Regions from separate parts of the Pseudomonas sp. AC463 genome, predicted to be linked through region 2. Evidence: predicted binding sites of a transcription regulator. Region 2 holds the regulator's gene; each other region holds the start of a gene.
What was found. The regulator sigma-54, encoded in region 2, starts transcription at its own class of promoters, with help from an activator protein. The targets are predictions, from matches to a motif close to ANTGGCATNNANNTTGCTNT.

Region 1 (7,061 bases), on a different contig from region 2:
ATTGTTCGTGCTGCTTTGGTGATTGGCCTGTTAAGCCTGTGCAACGTCGGCACAGTGCTGGCGGCAGCCCCCGTGACTGACAACAAACCCGCTGCCAGCACCCAGCAGAAGACTCCCGCAAAAAAACCGGCTCCCGCCCAGAAAGCGGCTGTAGCAAAGAAAAAAGCGGCCACGGCGAAAAAACGCGCATCGACAAAGTCTTCCCGTGAAGTGGCACAGACGCAATTGGAACCGGCACAGTTGGATCTGTCCCTGCCTTCGGACATGGTCCGGCACCTGCAACCGCTGGGCACCGTGCCCAGACCCAAGAGCGTGCCGCTGCTGCCGCCGATGTTTGGCGAAAAGCCCACCGACAACAGCGCTTTCCAGATCAACGGCCGCTTGCTCAGCAATGAGATGAAGCTGCAACTGCGCAACGAAGAGCGCCGTGAAGTGGAAGGCGCCGCGTTGGAATTCGAGTTCAAGCAGTAAACTTTTCCCACAAACGTGACGCCGCCCTTCGACCATCTGTCGCAGACTGGTCAGTCACTTTTGTTTTCTGCGAAAAACCCCTGTTAGACCATTTTAAAACGGCTGTTTAAGGGCGTACTCTAGCCCGGCCATCCACATTGAGTCGTCGAGGACCTGCTGGTCATGAAATGCCGTGAAGGCTGTGGCGCTTGCTGCATCGCCCCCTCCATCAGTTCGCCATTACCGGGAATGCCACACGGCAAACCGGCCGGCGAACGCTGCCTGCACCTGTCGGTCGAACAGCTATGCCAGCTGTTCGGGCAACCGGAACGCCCGGCGGTGTGCAGTGATTTCAAGGCCGACCTCGACGTCTGCGGCACCGACCAGGCCGATGCGATCCGGTTGATCGGCTGGTGGGAGCAGATGACGGCGGCTTGATGGGCTTTACTATCGGAACTTCAACAATAAGGAATACAACAATGGGTTCGCTGAAACGAATGGCTGTGTTGTGCGGTTTTACGCTGTTGTTTGCCGCCACGGCGCAGGCTGAAGATTGGCAAGTCGCCAAGGATGAAGACGGTATCAAAGTGTCCCTGAGCGAAATCGCCGGTTCCAAATACAAGGCGTATCGCGGTGTAACGGTGATCAAGGCGCCAGTCGCCAAGATCGTGGCCCTCCAGGAAGACGTGGCTGGCGCCTGTGCCTGGATCCACGAATGCAAATCCCAGAAACTGGTGGACAAGAAGGGCGATGAGAGTTGGACCTACACCCAATTCAAGGCCCCGTTCCCGGTGACCGACCGTGATTCCTACCTGCATATCACCACCACCAAGGCGCCCGACGGCACGCTGACCCGCAAGCTGGAAGGTGTGCCGACCTACAAGCCCGAAGAAAAAGGCTACGTACGCGTGGCCCAAGTCGACGGCTTCTGGAAGCTGGTGCCAAAAGGCGACAACCAGACCGAAGTCACCTACCAGGTGCACACCGAGCCAGGCGGCAGCGTGCCTTCGTGGCTGGCCAACAAGTTTGTGGTGGACGCGCCGTTCAACACCTTGAAAGCCCTCAAGGAACACGCTGAAAAGTAAACGCAACTGATCAGGTGCCTCCGGTCTTGAGTGGAACGTTTGGTTACCCCTCAAGGTCCAGATACTTGTGAGCCCACACGCGGGCTTTATCGAGGAGGCACCGATGCAAACGTGGCAAATTACCTTCGTTGATGATCACGGCGTGCAGGTCGTGGAGCAGTTCACCTGCGAGCAAAAGCCCAGCCTCGAAGATGCGGCGCACATGATCCGCAACAAGCTGGTGCCCGTCGCCGCTGAGCTGGACCTCAATGACCTCGAGGGCCGTAAACCCGAGCCTACGGTCAAGATTCTCAAAGACCAGAACAGTATCCAGATCCTCGACATCTCTCCTGCCGCCTGAACAATCCCTGTATGCCAATCACGTACCTCTGGTGGAGGTGATAGCTTCGCGCTACTCTGCAAATGAGATCAGCGAATGAATCGCTAAGGTCTGGTCTTGTCAGCTACATGCTTGTTTTCCAGCGGTGTTGTATCTGCCGTAGTTCCCGCGCCAGTACGGCGCGGGCTTCGGGAAGCACGGAAAGTCTATCCATCGGTTTGAGGAGGACGTTTCATGAGCACAGCCTATCAAGAAGACATCAGCACCAACGTTCTGCGCCGCATGAAAGAAGGCGGCTTCGACTTCTCGCGTTTTCACCCCATCGAGTTCTACGCCATATTCCCGGATGAGGAACGGGCGCGCAGGGCTGCGGGTGAGTTTCGTGGGGAATCGCTGAATGCCCAGGTCAGCGCGCGCGACGATGGCGCCTGGTACCTGGAACTGAGCAAGATCATGTTCGCAACCTACGACGGCATAGGAGACTTCGAGCAAGACTTTGAAGCAGTGGTCGAGCCCCTGGGTGGCATCATCGAAGGATGGGGCGTCAAGCAGGAGGTGCGTGGGTTACCCATGTAACTCATTGCATGCAGTGATATGAGAAACGCAGCGTATCGGCTGACCTTAGGGTCGGCCGATTTTGTTTGTGCTGTGTGAAAACTACACGGAACTTGTAGTCGATTTTTCAGCACCAAAAAAAAGCCACCCAAGAAGGGTGGCCTGAAGGGAAGAGCGGTTCGCTGAAGCTGTAGGACGCATCCTGTTCAGCAGATGGTGGCGATTATCCGCAGGCGCGGCCGGGCAGTGAAATCAACTCTGACTATGCTGTTGATAGCCAAAGCCTGCATTGCGATGAAGCGCGCCGCGGTGCACCGGGCATTCTGCGCACCAGGACGGTGCGGCTGGAACCCTGTGGTAATTCAACGCACTGATTTTTAAGTGTTTATGCCGCTGGCACGGGCCTTGCGATGATTCTTGCGTCCGGGTGACAAGGAGTTCGGCATGATCCGCACTTATTACGACGAAATGTACGACGGGGCAGGGCAGGTTCGCCCCCATTACCGCGAATTCGCCCGTTGGTTGGCTGAAACTCCGGCGGAACTGCTGGCCCAGCGCCGGCGCGAAGCCGATTTGCTGTTTCACCGCGCCGGTATCACCTTCACCCTGTACGGCGACGAACAGGGCACCGAGCGCCTGATTCCCTTCGACACCATCCCCCGCAGCATTCCCGCCAGCGAATGGCGCATGGTCGAGCGCGGTTGTATTCAACGGGTCAAGGCCCTGAATATGTTCCTCGCCGACCTGTACCACGACCAGCGCATCATCAAGGCCGGGATCATTCCTGCCGAACAGGTGCTGGCCAACGAGCAATATCAGCTGGCGATGCAAGGGCTCAACCTGCACCGCGATCTGTATTCCCACATCTCCGGCGTCGACCTCGTACGCGATGGCGACGGCACGTACTACGTGCTGGAAGACAACCTGCGCACACCGAGCGGCGTGAGCTACATGCTCGAAGACCGCAAGATGATGATGCGGCTGTTCCCCGAGCTGTTCGCTGCCCAGCGCATTGCCCCCATCGACCATTACCCCAACCTGTTGCTCGACACCCTGAAAAGCTCCAGCCCCCTGGATAATCCCAGCGTGGTGGTGCTGACCCCGGGGCGCTTCAACAGCGCGTTTTTTGAACATGCATTTCTCGCGCGGGAAATGGGCGTCGAACTGGTAGAGGGCGCCGACCTGTTCGTGCGCGATGACCGCGTGTTCATGCGCACCACCGACGGCCCCAAGGCCGTGGATGTGATCTACCGTCGCCTCGACGACGCGTTCCTCGACCCGCTGGCCTTCAACCCCGACTCCATGCTCGGCGTGCCCGGCCTGCTCGCGGCCTATCGCTCGGGCAACGTGGTGCTGGCCAATGCCATCGGCACCGGGGTGGCGGATGACAAGTCGGTGTACCCCTTCGTCACCGAGATGATCCGTTTTTACCTGGACGAAGAGCCGATCCTGCAGAACGTTCCTACCTTTCAATGCCGTAAGCCTGACGAACTTTCCCACGTGCTGGCCAACCTGCCAGACCTGGTGGTCAAGGAAACCCAAGGCTCCGGCGGCTACGGCATGCTCGTGGGCCCGGCGTCCACCGCGGCGGAAATCGAAGCCTTCCGCGCGCGCATCAAAGCCAAGCCCCACGCCTATATCGCGCAACCGACCCTGTGTTTGTCCACCTGCCCGACCTTTGTCGAAAACGGCATCGCGCCGCGCCATATCGACTTGCGCCCGTTCGTGCTGTCGGGCAAGGAGACGCGTGTGGTGCCTGGCGGTTTGACCCGCGTGGCGTTGCGCGAAGGTTCGCTGGTGGTCAACTCGTCCCAGGGCGGCGGCACCAAAGACACCTGGGTGGTCGAGGATTGAAATATGTTGAGTAGAACTGCCTCGGATCTGTACTGGATGTCGCGCTACCTGGAGCGCGCGGAAAACCTCGCGCGCATGCTTGATGTCAGTTATTCGCTGTCGCTGATGCCCCAGGATGGGCGCGGTGACGGCCTGCACGAACTGGCCATGCCGCTGCTGATCACCGGTACGCTGGAGGATTATCACGAGCGCCATGGCGAGCTGGATGCCGAACGCTTGCTGCACTTCTTCGCGCTGGACGCGGCCAACCCGGCGAGCATCTACAGTTGCCTCGGTGCTGCGCGGGCCAGCGCCCATGCCGTGCGTGGGCGAATTACCGCCGACATGTGGGAAAACATCAACGCCACCTGGCTGGATATTCGCGACATCGCCCAGCAGGGCTTGAGCCGCTACGGCATGAGCCGTTTTTGTGAATGGGTCAAGGAACGTTCCCACCTGTTCCGGGGCGCCACCTACGGCACCATCATGCGTAACGACGCGTTTCGCTTCATTCGCCTCGGCACCTTTATCGAACGTGCCGACAACACCCTGCGCCTGCTGGACGCGCGCTATGAAATGGCCGGCGACCAGGCCAGCGCCGTCACCGATGGCACGGCCCACGCCTACTATCAGTGGAGTGCGTTGCTGCGCGCGTTGTCGTCGTTCGAAGCCTACACCGAGATTTACCGCGACGCGCCCGGCGCCCGCCAAGTCGCCGAACTGTTGCTGTTGCGCGCCGACGTGCCGCGCTCGCTGCGTGCCTGCAGTGAAGAAATCGACCAGATCCTCGCCAGCCTGCCTGGCCTCAACGGTCGACCGGCGCAGCGCCTGGCCGCCGAGATGGACGCGCGCCTGCGCTTTACCGCCATCGATGAAATCCTTGAGGAAGGCCTGCACGCCTGGCTGACCGACTTTATCCCCCTGGTGCGCCAACTGGGCGACGCCATCTACAGTTCCTACCTGGAGGCCGCATGAGACTCTCCATCAGCCACGAAACCACCTACCACTACGAAGACCAGGTTCGCGCGAGCATCCAGTACCTGCGCCTTACGCCTCACGACAGCGAGCGTCAGCATGTAATCAGCTGGCAATTGGACCTGCCTCGCCCGGTGCGCGCCCAGGTCGACCCCTTCGGCAATATCCTGCATGTGCTGACCCTGGATGAACCCCACGACGCCATCATCATCGGCGCCCGTGGCCAGGTGGATATCGACGAGTTGCGCGAGGCCGAGCATGAAAGCCAGTCGGCCTTCCCGTTTTTGCGCTGCACGCGCCTGACCGAACCCGACGAGGCCCTGCGCGGCTTTGCGCAACAGCACTGCCACCAGCGACGTGATCGCACGGCGTTGATCGACTTGATGCACGCCCTCAACCAGACAATGGCCTACACGCCGGGCGCCACTGAAGTCGACACCTGCGCCGCCGAATCCTTCGCCGGCCAAGCGGGCGTGTGCCAGGACCACACCCATGCGTTCCTGGCCTGCGCGCGCAGCCTGGGGATTCCGGCGCGGTATGTGTCGGGGTATTTGTACACCGAAGACAGCACGCACCTGGCCAGCCACGCCTGGGCCGAAGCCTGGCTGGATGACGCCTGGTACAGCTTTGACGTGACCAACCAACTGGCCCGCCCGGAGCGGCATTTGAAACTGGCCGTGGGCCTGGACTACCTCGACGCCTGCCCCGTACGCGGCATGCGCCGTGGCGGCGGGCATGAGCAGATGCATGCCAAGGTATTTGTGGCGCCGACGCCGGTAATTTCCGTCCAACAGCAATAATTTCCAGAAAGGAACTGATTAGATGTGGGAGGGGGCAAGCCCCCTCCCACATTTGACCTGTTCAAGCCTCAGGGCTGTTGTTTACGCCCCGCCATATGTTTCAAATACCCCACTAACAAATCCAATTCCCCATCCGGCAACACACTGGCGGCAAACGCCGGCATTTTCGCTTGCGGCCAATGCCTCAAACTCTGCGGGTCACGAATATAGCGCTTGAGAAAATCGCCGTCGAAATACTCAGTGGGGTTGTAGGGAATATTCAGGTCAGGCCCCACCTGCGCATCACCTGCGCCGTTGAGGCGGTGGCACGCCAGGCAGTTTTTCTGGAACAACGCAAAGCCCTGGTTGACCGGGTCATTCACCGCCAATTTCGGGTCAGGCAACAGCGCCGGAAAACGTTCGGCCACAGTCTTCAACTGCTTGATCGCCGAGACCTGGAAGGGCCATTGCTCCGGGCTTATATGCCCGGCTTGCGGGTCGGTCCACACCAGGTAAAACGGCCCGGCACTCGGTTTGCCGTCGGCCAGCGCGGGCCACGGGTGGGCCGGGTCTTCCACCGCCAGCCAGGCACGCGCGCCGCGTGTTTCCAGTAGCGGCGCGGCCGCGAGTTCAGCGGCGAAGCCATCCAGGGCAACCGCCTGCAGGTGGCTCTCAGGCTTAAGGCCCGGTAGGAGCACCGCCAACGGCACTGCGCGATAGGTCATGTTGCGCTTGTAGGAGACGTCATCGGCGATCTGTACCGTCTGCGCGTCCGGATGCCGGAGCAGTTCGGCGGTCTGCCAGGTCTTGCTGACGTGGTCGAGTTCGAGGGCCAACTGCGCTGCCATGGCTGGCAGGCTGATGAGCAAAACGAGAAAGGCGAGGATTGATTTCAAGTGGGAGGCCCATGCTAAGTGGCGATGGGGCTCACGATACCGGAAACCCGCACGCAAAAAGACAGCCCCTGCAACAGGACCGCTATTCGCAATGTCCCGGCAGGTGCTGCCAAAAGCTGCAGTCCTGGTGCTGTGTGTCCACGGAATCTGGGGTGTGAGGGGTTACCCA
Region 2 (7,061 bases):
CCTTGCAGGACGTGCCCGAAGGCCTGGTGATTGCGTTGGTATTGGCCGGGGCGGGAATGTCGCGGGTCAAGGCCTTCCTGATCGGGGCAGCATCAGGCCTGGTAGAGCCGGTATTCGCCGTGCTCTGTGCCTGGCTGGTGAGCCTGGCCGAGGTGTTGTTGCCTTTGGGCCTGGCGCTGGCCGCTGGTGCGATGCTGTTGGTGGTGACCCACGAAGTGATCCCTGAGTCGCGCCGCAACGGTCACGAAAAGCTCGCCAGCCTCGGGTTGTGCATCGGGTTCTGCTTGATGATGGTGATGGATACAGCGTTGGGGTGAAGCGCTTGGGCTTCACACCTGTCTCAAAGGGTGGGTTTACTCACCCTCATCAAAGAAGTTATTGATCAACGCCACCAAGGCGTCCATCGCTTCCTGCTCCTGCTCACCTTCCGTCTTCAGGTGAATCTTGGTGCCCTTGCCGGCTGCCAACATCATCATGGCCATGATGCTTTTGCCATCGACCATGGACTCTGCGGTGCGTCCGGCGCGGATCTGGCAGGGAAACTGCCCGGCGACGCCGACGAATTTTGCCGAGGCGCGGGCGTGCAAGCCCAGCTTGTTGATGATTTCAATTTCCAGAGCGGGCATCGCGGGGGTGTTCCTTTCAGCTAAGGTCGCGGTGGCGAACCTGGACGTTCTTGAGGGTTCGTTGCAGCACCTGGCCCAGGCGCTCTGTCAGGTAGACAGAGCGGTGGTGGCCGCCGGTGCAGCCGATGGCAATGGTCACATAAGCGCGGTTACTTGCGGCAAAGCGCGGCAACCATTTGAGCAGGTAGCTGGAGATGTCCTGGAACATCTCCTCCACATCCGGCTGTGCGGCCAGGTACTCGGCCACCGGTTGATCCAGCCCGGATTGCTCACGCAGTTCCGGCTTCCAATAGGGGTTGGGCAGGCAGCGCACGTCAAACACCAGGTCGGCGTCCACCGGCATGCCACGCTTGAAGCCAAAAGACTCCACCAGGAACGCCGTGCCGGGCTCGGGCTGGTTCAGCAGGCGCAACTTGATGGCATCGCGCAGCTGATACAGGTTGAGGCTGGTGGTGTTGATCTTGAGGTCGGCGAGGTCAATGATCGGCCCGAGCAGCTTGGTTTCGTCTTCGATGGCCTCGGCCAGTGAGCGATGGGGGCTGCTGAGGGGGTGGCGTCGACGGGTTTCGGAGAAGCGCTTGAGCAGCGTTTCTTCGTCGGCATCCAGGTACAGCACATCACAGTGAATGTGCTTGGCCCGCACTTCTTCGAGCAATTGCGGGAATCGCTCAAGGTGGCTGGGTAGGTTGCGGGCATCAATCGAAACGGCAACCAGCGGCTGCGCCAGTTCGGTGTGGATCAAGGCGCGTTCGGCAAGTTCCGGCAGCAGGCCGGCGGGCAGGTTGTCGATGCAATAGAAACCGTTGTCCTCAAGAACATTGAGGGCGGTGCTTTTACCCGAGCCGGAGCGGCCGCTGACGATGATCAAACGCATGGTTACTGCCCGCTTTGTTCATCCAGGACAACCTGGTACAGCGCCTCGTTGCTGCTGGCACCTCGCAGTTTGTCGCGTACTTCCTTGCGGTCGAGCATGCTGGCGATCTGCCGAAGCAGTTCCAGGTGCGCATCGGTGGCGGCCTGCGGGACCAGCAGTACAAACAGCAGGTCAACCGGTGCACCGTCGATGGCGTCGAAATCGATGGGAGCGTCCAGGTGCAGCAGGGCGCTGACCGGTGTATCGCAGCCTTTGAGGCGGCAGTGAGGGATGGCGATGCCGTTGCCAAAACCCGTGGAGCCGAGTTTTTCACGGGCAATCAGAGCCTCGTAGACATCTTGCATCTCCAGCTCAGGCACTTCGCGGCTGATCAGGTTGGCAATCTGTTCGAGGGCTTTCTTCTTGCTGCCGCCCGGCGCGTTCACAAGGGAACGGCCGGGGGTCAGGATGGTTTCAAGTCGGATCATGGGGGGAGAGTTAACGACCTGTACCTTGCATCAGGTGCAGATTCTTTTCCTTATGCTTTATGAGTTGGCGGTCCAGCTTGTCGTAGAGCGAGTCAATCGCCGCGTACATGTCCTCATGTTCCGCATTGGCGACGAGCTTGGCATTCGGTACGTGCAGGGTGGCCTCGATTTTCTGCTTGAGCTTATCGACCTCCATGATGACCTGCACGTTGGTGATCTTGTCAAAATGCCCCGCAAGCTTGTTCAACTTGCTCTCGGTGTATTCACGCAGGGGTTTGGTGACTTCCAGCTGGTGTCCACTGATGTTGACTTGCATACAGCTTCTCCTTCGTTGCCAGTGCATAAAGCGGTGGGCAGGAATACCCACCACTGGAACGCTGTGGCCCGCCCGTCACATCAAACGCTTACGCTCGCTGGAAGGCGCGATCCCAAGGGACTCGCGGTACTTGGCGACGGTTCGACGGGCGACCTGAATGCCTTGTGCCTCCAGTAAACCAGCGATCTTGCTGTCACTCAACGGCTTTTTCTGATTTTCCGCGGCAACCAGTTTTTTGATGATCGCGCGGATCGCCGTGGACGAGCATTCACCGCCTTCGGAGGTGCTGACGTGGCTGGAGAAAAAGTATTTCAGTTCATAAATACCCCGTGGGGTATGCATGAATTTTTGCGTGGTCACCCGGGAAATCGTCGATTCGTGCATGCCTACCGCCTCGGCGATATCGTGCAGCACCAGCGGTTTCATTGCTTCGTCGCCGTATTCCAGGAAGCCGCGCTGGTGCTCGACGATCTGCGTGGCGACTTTCATCAGGGTTTCGTTACGGCTTTGCAGGCTCTTGATGAACCAGCGCGCTTCCTGCAACTGGTTGCGCATGAAGGTGTTGTCGGCGCTGGTGTCGGCGCGGCGTACAAAGCCTGCGTATTGCGGGTTGACCCGCAGGCGTGGCACCGACTCCTGGTTCAGCTCCACCAGCCAGCGCTCGTTGTCCTTGCGCACGATAACGTCAGGCACGACGTATTCGGCTTCGCTGGACTCGATCTGCGAGCCTGGGCGCGGGTTGAGGCTCTGTACCAGCTCGATGATCTGGCGCAGGTCGTCTTCCTTGAGCTTCATGCGGCGCATCAGCTGGCTGTAGTCGCGGGCGCCGAGCAAGTCGATGTAGTCGGTGACCAGGCGCTGTGCCTCGGCGAGCCAAGGAGTTTTGGCGGGCAGCTGGCGCAGTTGCAGCAGCAGGCATTCGCTGAGGGAGCGCGCGCCGATGCCGGCGGGCTCGAACTGCTGGATACGGTGCAGGACGGCCTCGATCTCGTCCAGCTCGATGTCCAGCTCCGGGTCGAAGGCTTCAAGGATCTCTTCGAGTGTTTCGTCCAGATAACCCTGGTTGTTGATGCAGTCGATCAGGGTTACGGCGATCAGGCGATCAGTATCCGACATCGGCGCCAGGTTCAGTTGCCACAGCAAATGGCTCTGCAGGCTTTCGCCGACGGAGGTGCGGGTGGTGAAGTCCCACTCGTCATCGTCATTGCTGGGCAGGCTGCTGGCGCTGGTCTGGTAGACGTCCTCCCAGGCGGTGTCCACCGGGAGTTCGTTGGGAATGCGTTCGTTCCAGTCGCCTTCCTCAAGGTTATCCACCGTAGGGGCGGTTTCCTGGTAGGAGGGTTCCTGCACGTCGGAGTTGGGTTTTTGCTCTATGTTGTCGGCCAGCGGGTCTGCATTATCGAAGTCGTCGCCTTCTTCCTGGCGTTCGAGCATCGGATTGGACTCCAGGGCCTCCTGGATTTCCTGTTGCAGGTCCAGGGTCGACAATTGGAGTAGGCGGATGGCCTGTTGCAGCTGCGGTGTCATCGTCAGCTGCTGGCCCATTCTCAGGACTAGCGATGGTTTCATGGCAGGGGCTTAACACCTTATTCGCCGGCGCAATGCGCCATCCACGACAGGGCGCGTGAGCGCCAAACATAAGCAAATTATATGCCTGATATCGGGGGCTTTGCCTAGAGCGCGGTAACAATAAAAATATGGAGGTTTTCATTGACGCCCGCGCTTCGGGCAAACGACCTGCCACCGCCAGTTGTAACAGGCAGCTTTACAGGCGGAACTCGTGACCCAGGTACACTTCCTTGACCAGTTCATTGGCCAGGATAGTGGCGGAATCGCCTTCGGCGATCAGCTGGCCATCGTTCACGATATACGCGGTCTCGCAGATATCGAGGGTCTCACGCACGTTGTGGTCGGTGATCAGCACACCGATACCCTTGGCCTTGAGATGATGGATGATCTGCTTGATGTCGCCGACCGAGATCGGGTCGACGCCGGCAAACGGTTCGTCCAGCAGGATGAACTTGGGCGCCGTGGCCAGGGCGCGGGCGATCTCCACGCGGCGGCGTTCACCACCGGACAGGCTCATGCCGAGGTTGTCGCGAATGTGGTTGATGTGGAATTCCTGCAGCAGGCTTTCCAGCTCCTTGCGGCGGCCGTCACGGTCGAGTTCCTTTCGGGTCTCGAGGATCGCCATGATGTTGTCGGCTACCGACAGCTTGCGGAAGATCGACGCCTCTTGTGGGAGATAGCCGATACCGGCACGGGCGCGGCCGTGCATGGGCTGGTGGCTGACGTCCAAGTCGTCGATCAGCACGCGACCCTGGTCCGCCTGGACCAGGCCGACGATCATGTAGAAGCAGGTGGTCTTGCCGGCGCCGTTGGGGCCGAGCAAGCCGACGATCTGGCCGCTGTCGATCGACAGGCTGACGTCGCGCACGACCTGACGGCTTTTATAGGCCTTGGCCAGATGCTGGGCTTTCAGGGTTGCCATTACTCGGCCTTCTTCTTCGGCTGGATAACCATGTCGATGCGTGGGCGTGGTGCAGTCACCTTGGAGCCATTGGCACGACCGGCGTTAGCGATCTGTTTCACGGTGTCATAGGTGATTTTCTCACCTTCCGTGGAGTTGCCGTCGGGGCTGAGTACTTTAGCCTGGTCGATCAGCACGATGCGGTTCTGCTGGGCGTGGTACTGAATGGTCTTGCCGTAGCCCTTCATCGGGCCGGTGTCGGCAGCGGACTGCTTCTGTTCGAAGTAAGCCAGGTTGCCTACCGAGGTCACGACGTCGATATCACCGCTCTGGGTGCGCGTCAGTGTCACGGTGTTACCGGTGATCTTCATCGACCCTTGGGTGATGATGACGCCGCCGGTGTAGGTGGCAACACCTTGCTTGTCATCCAACTGCGCATCGTCAGCCGAGATGTGGATCGGTTGCTGGCTATCGTTCGGCAGAGCCCAGGCGCTCACGCTTCCCAGTGCTGCGCCCAGACCGAGCAAAATAGGGAGAGTTTTAACGAGCCTCATACTGTCCTCTTACGTTCGATAGCAGGTGTATCCTGCTTTCTTTCAAATACGCTTTCATTCCCTTGCCAGTCGATACACCGCCAGCGCCGTCGATTCTAACGTCTTGCTCGGTCTGCGCATATTGCTTCTGCGGGAATACGGTCATGCGACTGCTGGTAATCACGGTCTCACGTTTTTTATCGTCGGTGCGCGCAACGCGTACCGAGTCGATCAGTTCCACCTCGGTACCGTCCGGGTTGACCTCGCCACGCTTGCTGGTGACGTGCCATGGGAATTCGGTGCCGCGGTAAATGTTCATGTCCGGGTTGGTCAGCAGGGTGACTTCGGTAGCCTTCAAATGCTCGACCTTGTCCGACGTCATCTCGTACTGAACCTTGCCATCAGGCAGGAACTGCACGCTCTTGGCGTTGATGGCGTAGTAATCGATAGCCCCTTCGTCAACCTGCGCCGCAGGCTGGTCGAGGAAGCGCTCCGGGCTGATATTCCAGTAGCCCACTGCGAGAAACAGCGCGGCGATGACCCCGAATAGCAGGATGTTACGAATCTTTTTACTCAGCATAAAACGCTCTATAAGTAGGCGGCGTGGGCTGCATCAAGGCTGCCCTGGGCGCGCAGAATCAGCTCGCAGAACTCGCGTGCGGCACCTTCGCCACCCCGCGCGGTGGTGATACCGTGGGCATGCTCACGCACGAACGACGCCGCATTGGCGACGGCCATGCCCAGGCCGACTCGGCGAATGACCGGCAGGTCAGGCAGATCATCACCCAAATAGGCGACCTGCTCATAGCTTAGGTTGAGTTGGCCAAGAAGCTCGTCCAGAACCACCAGTTTATCCTCGCGGCCCTGATACAGGTGAGGAATCCCCAGGTTTTGTGCGCGGCGTTCCACAACGGGGGTTTTTCTGCCGCTGATAATCGCTGTTTGCACGCCCGAAGCCATCAGCATCTTGATGCCTTGGCCGTCGAGGGTGTTGAACGTCTTGAATTCGCTGCCGTCTTCGAGGAAGTACAGGCGGCCATCGGTCAGCACGCCGTCGACGTCGAAAATCGCCAGCTTGATGTTTTTGCCGCGTTGCATCAGGTCGCTGGTCATTTACATCACTCCCGCACGCAGCAAGTCGTGCATATTCAGGGCGCCAATCGGGTGGTCGTTGGCATCAACCACCACCAGCGCGCCAATCTTGTGGTCTTCCATGATCTTCAAGGCTTCGGCCGCCAGCATCTCGGGGCGTGCAGTCTTGCCGTGAGGGGTCATCACCGCGTCGATGGTGGCCGTATGGATGTCGATGGTGCGGTCCAGGGTGCGGCGCAAGTCGCCGTCGGTGAAGACCCCGGCCAGTCTGCCGTCGGTTTCCAGGATGACGGTCATGCCCAGGCCCTTGCGGGTCATTTCCATCAGCGCGTCCTTCAGCAACGTGCCGCGTTGGACGTGGGGCAATTCATCGCCCGAGTGCATGACGTTTTCCACTTTAAGCAGCAAGCGGCGACCCAGTGCGCCGCCTGGGTGGGAAAACGCGAAATCTTCGGCGGTAAAACCACGGGCTTCCAGCAGCGCCACGGCCAGGGCGTCGCCCATGACCAGGGCGGCGGTGGTGGAGGAGGTCGGTGCAAGGTTCAGCGGGCAGGCTTCGTGGGCCACGTGAACATTCAGGTTCACTTCGGCGGCCCTGGCCAGTGTCGATTCCGGGTTGCCGGTGACGCTGATCATCTTGATGCCCAGGCGCTTGATCAGCGGCAGCAGGGTTACGATTTCGT
Region 3 (7,061 bases), on a different contig from region 2:
CCTGGATTTCATAACGCCCGGGAGTCTGGGTGGTCGCCAGATAATCTTCTACAGTGAACTCAAGAAAGCCTTGGGTGACGCCGATAAGTAGATCAGGCAAGGTGACGTTGTCTGCGCGGGCCGTGGCTCCCAGGCTCGCAGCCAGCAGCACCACGCAGGCGCAGAGCAATCTGCGGTATCGTGGGAATCGTAAGCGTCGGGAAACTGTCGTTTTAATATCCATGATGGGTAAATAGCAAAGCTCGTGCCGTTTAGTGCTGGGTGCGCGTCGCACCCTTATAGGTTTTAGCGTAGGAGTCTGGGCATGGCAGGTGTAATGGATTCAGTAAACCAGCGCACACAGCTGGTAGGGCAGAATCGCCTGGAGTTGTTACTTTTTCGCCTGGATGGCAAGCAGCTATATGGCATCAACGTGTTCAAGGTGCGGGAAGTGCTGCAATGCCCCAAGCTGACGATCATGCCCAAGTCCAGCCCTGTGGTGTGTGGCGTCGCCAACATCCGAGGCGCGACCATCCCGATTCTCGACCTGGCCCTGGCCACCGGTTCGGCGCCGTTGCAGGACCGTGAAAACCCGTTTGTGATCATTACCGAATACAACACCAAGACCCAGGGTTTCCTGGTGCGCTCGGTGGAACGCATCGTCAACATGAACTGGGAAGAGATCCATCCGCCGCCCAAGGGCACCGGCCGCGATCACTACCTCACGGCCGTGACGCGGGTGGATAACCAGTTGGTGGAAATCATCGACGTAGAGAAGATCCTCGCCGAAGTGGCGCCCACCTCGGAATCGATTTCCGTGGGTGTGGTGGATGCCGAAACGGCGCACAAGGCCATCTCCCTGCGGGTGTTGACCGTGGATGACTCCTCGGTGGCGCGCAAACAGGTGACCCGTTGCCTGCAAACCGTCGGCGTGGAAGTGGTGGCCCTCAACGACGGCCGCCAGGCGCTGGACTACTTGCGCAAGCTGGTGGATGACGGCAAGAAGCCGGAAGAAGAATTCTTGATGATGATCTCCGACATCGAGATGCCGGAAATGGATGGCTACACCCTCACGGCCGAGATACGCAACGATCCACGCATGCAAAAATTGCATATCATCCTGCATACTTCGTTGTCGGGTGTGTTCAATCAGGCGATGGTCAAGAAGGTCGGTGCTGATGACTTCCTGGCCAAATTCCGCCCTGATGACCTGGCGAACCGGGTAGTCGACCGGATCAAGGCTGCAGATCACGGCTAGGGGGTTTTCCCTGGCGGTCACACGATTTAAGAGGCGGTACCATTGTCTACGGGTAATTTGGATTTTGAACAGTTCCGGGTCTTCCTGGAAAAAGCCTGTGGCATATTGCTCGGTGAAAACAAGCAGTACCTGGTATCCAGCCGTCTCAACAAACTGATGGAACAGCAGGGCATCAAGTCTTTGGGTGAGCTGGTTCAGCGTATCCAGGGCCAGCCGCGCAGTGGGCTCAAGGAAATGGTGGTCGATGCCATGACCACCAACGAAACCCTGTGGTTTCGTGATACCTACCCCTTTGAAGTGCTCAAGAGCAAAGTCTTGCCCGAGGCCATCAAGGCCAGCCCTGGCCAGCGTCTGCGTATCTGGTCGGCGGCGTGCTCCTCGGGGCAGGAACCCTATTCGATTTCGATGTCCATCGACGAATTCGAACGGACCAACATGGGCCAGCTCAAGGCCGGCGCGCAAATCGTGGCCACCGACCTGTCCGGCACGATGCTCACCAACTGCAAGACCGGCGAGTACGACAGCCTGGCCTTGGGCCGTGGTTTGTCCCAGGAACGCCTGCAACGTTACTTCGACCCGAAAGGGGCGGGGCGTTGGGCGGTCAAGGCGCCGATCAAGAGCCGCGTGGAGTTTCGCTCGTTCAACCTGCTCGACAGCTACGCCAGCCTGGGCAAGTTCGACATGGTGTTCTGCCGCAACGTGCTGATCTACTTCTCGGCCGAGGTGAAGAAAGACATCCTGTTGCGCATCCACGGCACGCTCAAGCGCGGCGGTTACTTGTTCCTCGGCGCTTCCGAAGCGCTGAACGGCCTGCCGGATCACTACCAGATGGTGCAATGCAGCCCGGGGATCATTTACCAGGCCAAGTAACCCGTACGCAGTCAAAAATGTGGGAGGGGGCAAGCCCCCTCCCACATTTTTATTTGCGGCAATCCTTCGGAAAGCGGCAACTCCCCATTGCCGCTTTACTGGCGCTACGCGGAAACCGCTTGCCGCTTTTCTGGCATTGCCGGCGGCAAACACCCGGCAAACCCTTGAATTACGGGCCTCGCGAAAACTGGCATGCGCCTTGCTATGACCTTGTTACGAAAAGCAGGTCAGCCTAAAGGTTTCCGCCATGAGCATCAGCTTCGATAAAGCGCTCGGTATCCACGAACAAGCCCTGGGCTTCCGCGCCCAGCGTGCCGAAGTCCTGGCCAACAACATTGCCAACGCCGACACCCCGAACTACAAGGCTCGGGACCTGGACTTCTCCGCCGTGCTCGCTGCACAGCAGGACAAGACCAAGAACGGCACCTTCGCCTTGAACATGACCAACAGCCGTCATATCGAAGCGCAAGGCCTGAGCAGTGGTGATGAGTCGTTGCTGTATCGCACGCCGATGCAACCGTCGATCGACCAGAACACCGTGGACGCCCAACTGGAGCAATCGGCCTACGCCGAGAACTCGGTGAACTTCCAGGCCAGCTTTACCCTGCTCAACAGCAAATTCAAAGGGCTGATGTCAGCCCTGCGTGGAGAATAAGCCATGTCCCTAGCCAGTGTTTTTAATATTGCCGGCAGTGGCATGAGCGCGCAGACCACGCGTTTGAACACCGTCGCCAGTAACATCGCCAACGCCGAGACCGTGTCGTCGAGCATTGACCAGACCTACCGCGCACGCCACCCGGTGTTCGCCACCATGTTCCAGGACGGCCAGGCGGGGCAGAGCGGTAGCGGCAGTTCGCTGTTCCAGAACCAGGATGCCGCCGGCCAAGGCGTGCAGGTCCTCGGCGTGGTGGAAGACCAGAGCAATCTGGAAGCGCGCTACGAGCCGAACCACCCTGCAGCGAACGAAAAAGGCTATGTGTACTACCCGAACGTCAACGTGGTCGAGGAAATGGCAGACATGATCTCCGCCAGCCGCTCGTTCCAGACCAACGCGGAAATGATGAACACCGCCAAAACCATGATGCAGAAGGTCCTGACCCTGGGTCAGTGATAAGGGGCGCCAAATAATGGCCATCGTTGATACTTCTACCAACACGGCAGTCCAGGACCTTTTCAATACCAAGGTCAAGACCGCCACAGACAACGTCTCCAGCGTTGCCACTGCCGCCACCGGCAGTCAGTCGCTGGGCAAGGACGCGTTCCTGCAATTGCTGGTTACTCAGCTGAAGAACCAGGACCCGCTGTCGCCTCAGGACAACGGCGCGTTCGTGGCTCAGTTGGCACAGTTCAGCAGCCTGGAAGGCATCAACACCCTGAATGACTCGGTGAATGCGATCTCCAGCAACTTCAGCTCCTCGCAAGCATTGCAGGCGTCGTCGCTGGTAGGCCGTTCGATCATCACCCAGACCGACAAGGCCCTGGTGGACACGAGCAAGAGCATGACCGGTTCGGTGGCGGTGACGTCGGCGACCGGTAACGTCGCGATCAAGATCACCGACAAAGACGGCAACGTGGTACGCACCATCGACATGGGCGCCCAGAGCGCTGGCAACTCCGACTTTATCTGGGATGGCAAGAACGACGCAGGCGAGGTTGCCCCCGCCGGCACCTACACCTTCGCGGCCACCACCAAGAATGACAAGGGCGACGCGGTAGCCCTGGCAACTTCGTTGCCGGCCACCGTCACCAGCGTGACTTTGAGCAAGACCGGCGGCGAAATGGTGCTGAACCTTGCCGGCGGCATGGGCAGCGTCAAGCTGTCGCAAATCCAGACTATCGGTACATAGAGCCGGCTAAATACGGCAGAGGGAGAGAAACATGTCTTTTAATATCGGCCTTAGCGGTCTCTATGCGGCCAACAAACAGCTGGACGTGACCGGTAACAACATCGCCAACGTCGCGACCACGGGCTTCAAATCGTCCCGTGCGGAATTCGCCGACATCTACGCGGCGTCCAAGCTGGGCACCGGCCAGAACAGCATCGGCAACGGTGTGAACCTGGCGGCCGTGTCGCAGCAGTTCACCCAAGGTGACGTGAATGGCAGCGGCGGCATTCTGGACATGGCGATCCAGGGCGGTGGCTTCTTCGTACAGAAAGGCAGCGACGGTTCGCTGGAGTACACCCGCAGCGGTGCTTTCCGTGCGGATAAAGATGGCTACATCACCAACAACACCGGTACTTCGCGCCTGCAAGGTTACGCTGCGGATGACGACGGCAAGATCATCAAGGGCGGTCTGGTTGACCTGCAACTGAACCTGTCGAACCTGCCACCCAAGGCGTCCACCAAAGTCGATTCCACCAGCAACCTGAACTCCTCGGAGTTGGTGATCGATCAGACCACCAAAATATTCAACCCAGCTGACACCAGTACTTTTACCACCCAGTACAGCACCACGCTGTATGACGACCAGGGCAACTCCCACGCCATGGTGCAGTACATGGTGAAAAGCGATGCCAACGAGTGGAAATCCTACACGTTGATCGATGGCCGTAACCTTGACGGCTCGCTGCCTACCACCACGGGCACCGGGATGCCTCCTGCAGTGACCCTGACCTTTGATGGCGCGGGCAAGCTCAAGGACGTGGCCGGCGCCGACGTGGCCGGCACGACCCTGACGCTCAAAGACTGGGTGCCAGGTTCGGTCACCGGCGGCGTGTGGGCGCCAAACGATGCGACCGCGCCGGACATCGCCGTCAACATGGGCAACGTTACCCAGTACAACTCGGCCAGCTATCGCAACCCGCCGGTCACCGATGGCTACGCCACTGGCCAGATCACCGGCCTGAAAATCGATGGCAACGGCGTCCTGTTCGCGACCTTCAGCAACCAGCAGAGCAAGGCCATCGGCCAGATCTCCCTGGCCAGCTTCAACAACGAACAAGGCCTGCAGCCAGCGGGCGGTACTACCTGGAGAGAGACCTTCGCCTCGGGCCAGCCGGGTTACGACACCCCGCAAGCCGGTACTCTGGGTTCGATCGTGGCCAACTCCCTGGAGAACTCCAACGTCAACCTGACCAACGAGCTGGTGGACCTGATCAAGGCCCAGAGCAACTACCAGGCGAACGCCAAGACCATCTCCACCCAGAGCACCATCATGCAGACCATCATTCAGATGACCTGATGCTGTAAGGCTGCACAAGAAGCCCCTCGAAAGAGGGGCTTTTTTGTGGGCGTCATATGAGTGCCAGGACTTTTCCCATGCCGCCATGGCAGGAGATGACAACTGAACGTTGGAACCGACTACGGCTTTTTTTCCACTTATCCAGCCAAGAAGTAGATCTTTTCATTACGGAGTGGGTGGGTATGTGGAATTCGTCGGTGTCCGGCCATGGGGTCGGTGGGAGTGGGGCGGTCCTGTGGGGTGTCAGCCCTTCAGTGGCGTCCAAAGAGCGCATAAGTTCTGATAAGGACGACGTTAAAAAGCTTCTCGGCGAACTCGATGATGCCGAAAGAACCTCCAGCAACCAGACTGCCCGGGACCTGCGCGACAAGCTGAATGAAAAGCGCGCGGAGTTGGGGGATACCCGGTTCAAGGAGATTCTCGAACAAATAAACAAAGAGATAGCCCAGAGCTGGCTTGCGTTGTTGAGGCGGCTGTTTCCGGACCTTTTTCCAGGCGATGAACCTTCGCCATCGCCTGCTCCGCAACCATCGCCGGGTCGCGGCGGCGTTGGTGATGGCGGCAACAGCGGCAGGGTTAACCCAAGCCGCAATCGCCCCGCGGAGTCCATGAGCAACAAGCCCTTGACCAAGGGGGCCAATTACCATCACTACAGGCCAGACAACAGTGAACCCGGGAAAAAACCCGGCATGGGTCGAGAGGACGGCAATATCTGGTCAGGTTTCAAGCAGGGGCCGGATGGTAACTGCGTCACGGTTTCAGCCATCAAGGCGGCAATGATGAAGTTTGGCCAGAAACCCACGGATATTTTCAAGGAGGTGAAAGCGGCGGGGGATGGCTTTGATGTGCAAATGCGCGATGGCTACCGGCTTCACTTGAGTCAGGCTGAAGTGAAACAGGCAGCAGAGCAGGCACGCTTCGAGGGCGATAACCCGGCCATGCTGACCGATGCCAACTTTCTGTTTGCTGTGAGCGCCAAGCGCGCGCAGAACGAGAACAGCGACGGTTATGCCCGGCAGAGTTTTACTGCTGCGTTGCAAAGCCTCAACGACGGTGAGGACGGTGGCGAGGGGCTGATGCGACTGGGGCTCAGCGGCCACATGCGAAAAACCACTGCGTCAGAGTTGGCGAGCGGACAGCTTGGTGTTGTCAGTCACCAGGTGATGATTCAGGGCGAATGGGGTGGCCATTCCCTGGCAGTCATCGGTGGGCGAGAAGAAATGTGGGGCAAGCGAGGCGGGCAGCCACCGGCTGGCGCCGAGGCATTTGCCTTGGTTTGATGCAGGCAATAAAAAACCCGATAAACCCAACTGCATCCAGGGTTTATCGGGTTTTTAAATCCCGGGCGATCAAGCCCGGGACGCGCTCAGCTTACTGGCAAGCTTCGCAATCCGGCTCGTCGATCGCGCAGGCTTTTGGCACTGGCGCCGGGCCGGCTGGAGCGGCGAGAACCGAATCATCACCATGGTTGCCGCTGGAAACAGCGTTCAACTTGCCGGTATTGATGGTCGACTTCTCGGTGCTGGTCGCCGCCAGGGCACGGAGGTAGTAAGTGGTTTTCAGGCCACGGTACCAAGCCATGCGGTAGGTCACGTCGAGCTTCTTGCCCGAGGCGCCGGCGATGTACAGGTTCAGCGACTGAGCCTGGTCGATCCACTTCTGACGACGGCTGGCGGCGTCAACGATCCACTTGGTGTCCACTTCGAAGGCGGTCGCGTAAAGCTCTTTGAGCTCTTGCGGGATGCGTTCGATCTGCTGCACGGAGCCGTCG

Region 1: a site for sigma-54 is predicted at 2,802-2,821, ahead of AC0IYH_RS02925 (circularly permuted type 2 ATP-grasp protein). Genes of this name have one in related genera too.
Region 3: a site for sigma-54 is predicted at 2,294-2,313, ahead of flgB (flagellar basal body rod protein FlgB). Genes of this name have one in related genera too.

What each region holds. Positions count from the first base shown of each region.
Region 1 covers NZ_CEEDDZ010000002.1:156,870-163,930, forward strand. Annotated here, with positions in the region: gene AC0IYH_RS02900 (translation initiation factor 2) at 1-471, shown strand, start outside; gene AC0IYH_RS02905 (YkgJ family cysteine cluster protein) at 634-888, shown strand; gene AC0IYH_RS02910 (START domain-containing protein) at 930-1,535, shown strand; gene AC0IYH_RS02915 (hypothetical protein) at 1,639-1,875, shown strand; gene AC0IYH_RS02920 (ribonuclease E inhibitor RraB) at 2,089-2,430, shown strand; gene AC0IYH_RS02925 (circularly permuted type 2 ATP-grasp protein) at 2,854-4,263, shown strand; gene AC0IYH_RS02930 (alpha-E domain-containing protein) at 4,267-5,217, shown strand; gene AC0IYH_RS02935 (transglutaminase-like domain-containing protein) at 5,214-6,017, shown strand; gene AC0IYH_RS02940 (c-type cytochrome) at 6,086-6,892, opposite strand.
Region 2 covers NZ_CEEDDZ010000010.1:211,603-218,663, forward strand. Annotated here, with positions in the region: gene AC0IYH_RS15065 (ZIP family metal transporter) at 1-317, shown strand, start outside; gene AC0IYH_RS15070 (HPr family phosphocarrier protein) at 354-626, opposite strand; gene rapZ (RNase adapter RapZ) at 643-1,500, opposite strand; gene ptsN (PTS IIA-like nitrogen regulatory protein PtsN) at 1,503-1,967, opposite strand; gene hpf (ribosome hibernation-promoting factor, HPF/YfiA family) at 1,978-2,283, opposite strand; gene AC0IYH_RS15090 (RNA polymerase factor sigma-54) at 2,359-3,852, opposite strand; gene lptB (LPS export ABC transporter ATP-binding protein) at 4,049-4,774, opposite strand; gene lptA (lipopolysaccharide transport periplasmic protein LptA) at 4,774-5,307, opposite strand; gene lptC (LPS export ABC transporter periplasmic protein LptC) at 5,294-5,866, opposite strand; gene AC0IYH_RS15110 (KdsC family phosphatase) at 5,875-6,399, opposite strand; gene AC0IYH_RS15115 (KpsF/GutQ family sugar-phosphate isomerase) at 6,400-7,061, opposite strand, start outside.
Region 3 covers NZ_CEEDDZ010000002.1:94,528-101,588, forward strand. Annotated here, with positions in the region: gene flgA (flagellar basal body P-ring formation chaperone FlgA) at 1-223, opposite strand, end outside; gene AC0IYH_RS02600 (chemotaxis protein CheV) at 305-1,237, shown strand; gene cheR (protein-glutamate O-methyltransferase CheR) at 1,280-2,107, shown strand; gene flgB (flagellar basal body rod protein FlgB) at 2,355-2,762, shown strand; gene flgC (flagellar basal body rod protein FlgC) at 2,766-3,218, shown strand; gene flgD (flagellar hook assembly protein FlgD) at 3,235-3,954, shown strand; gene flgE (flagellar hook protein FlgE) at 3,986-5,290, shown strand; gene AC0IYH_RS02630 (hypothetical protein) at 5,368-6,570, shown strand; gene AC0IYH_RS02635 (ribonucleoside-diphosphate reductase subunit alpha) at 6,662-7,061, opposite strand, start outside.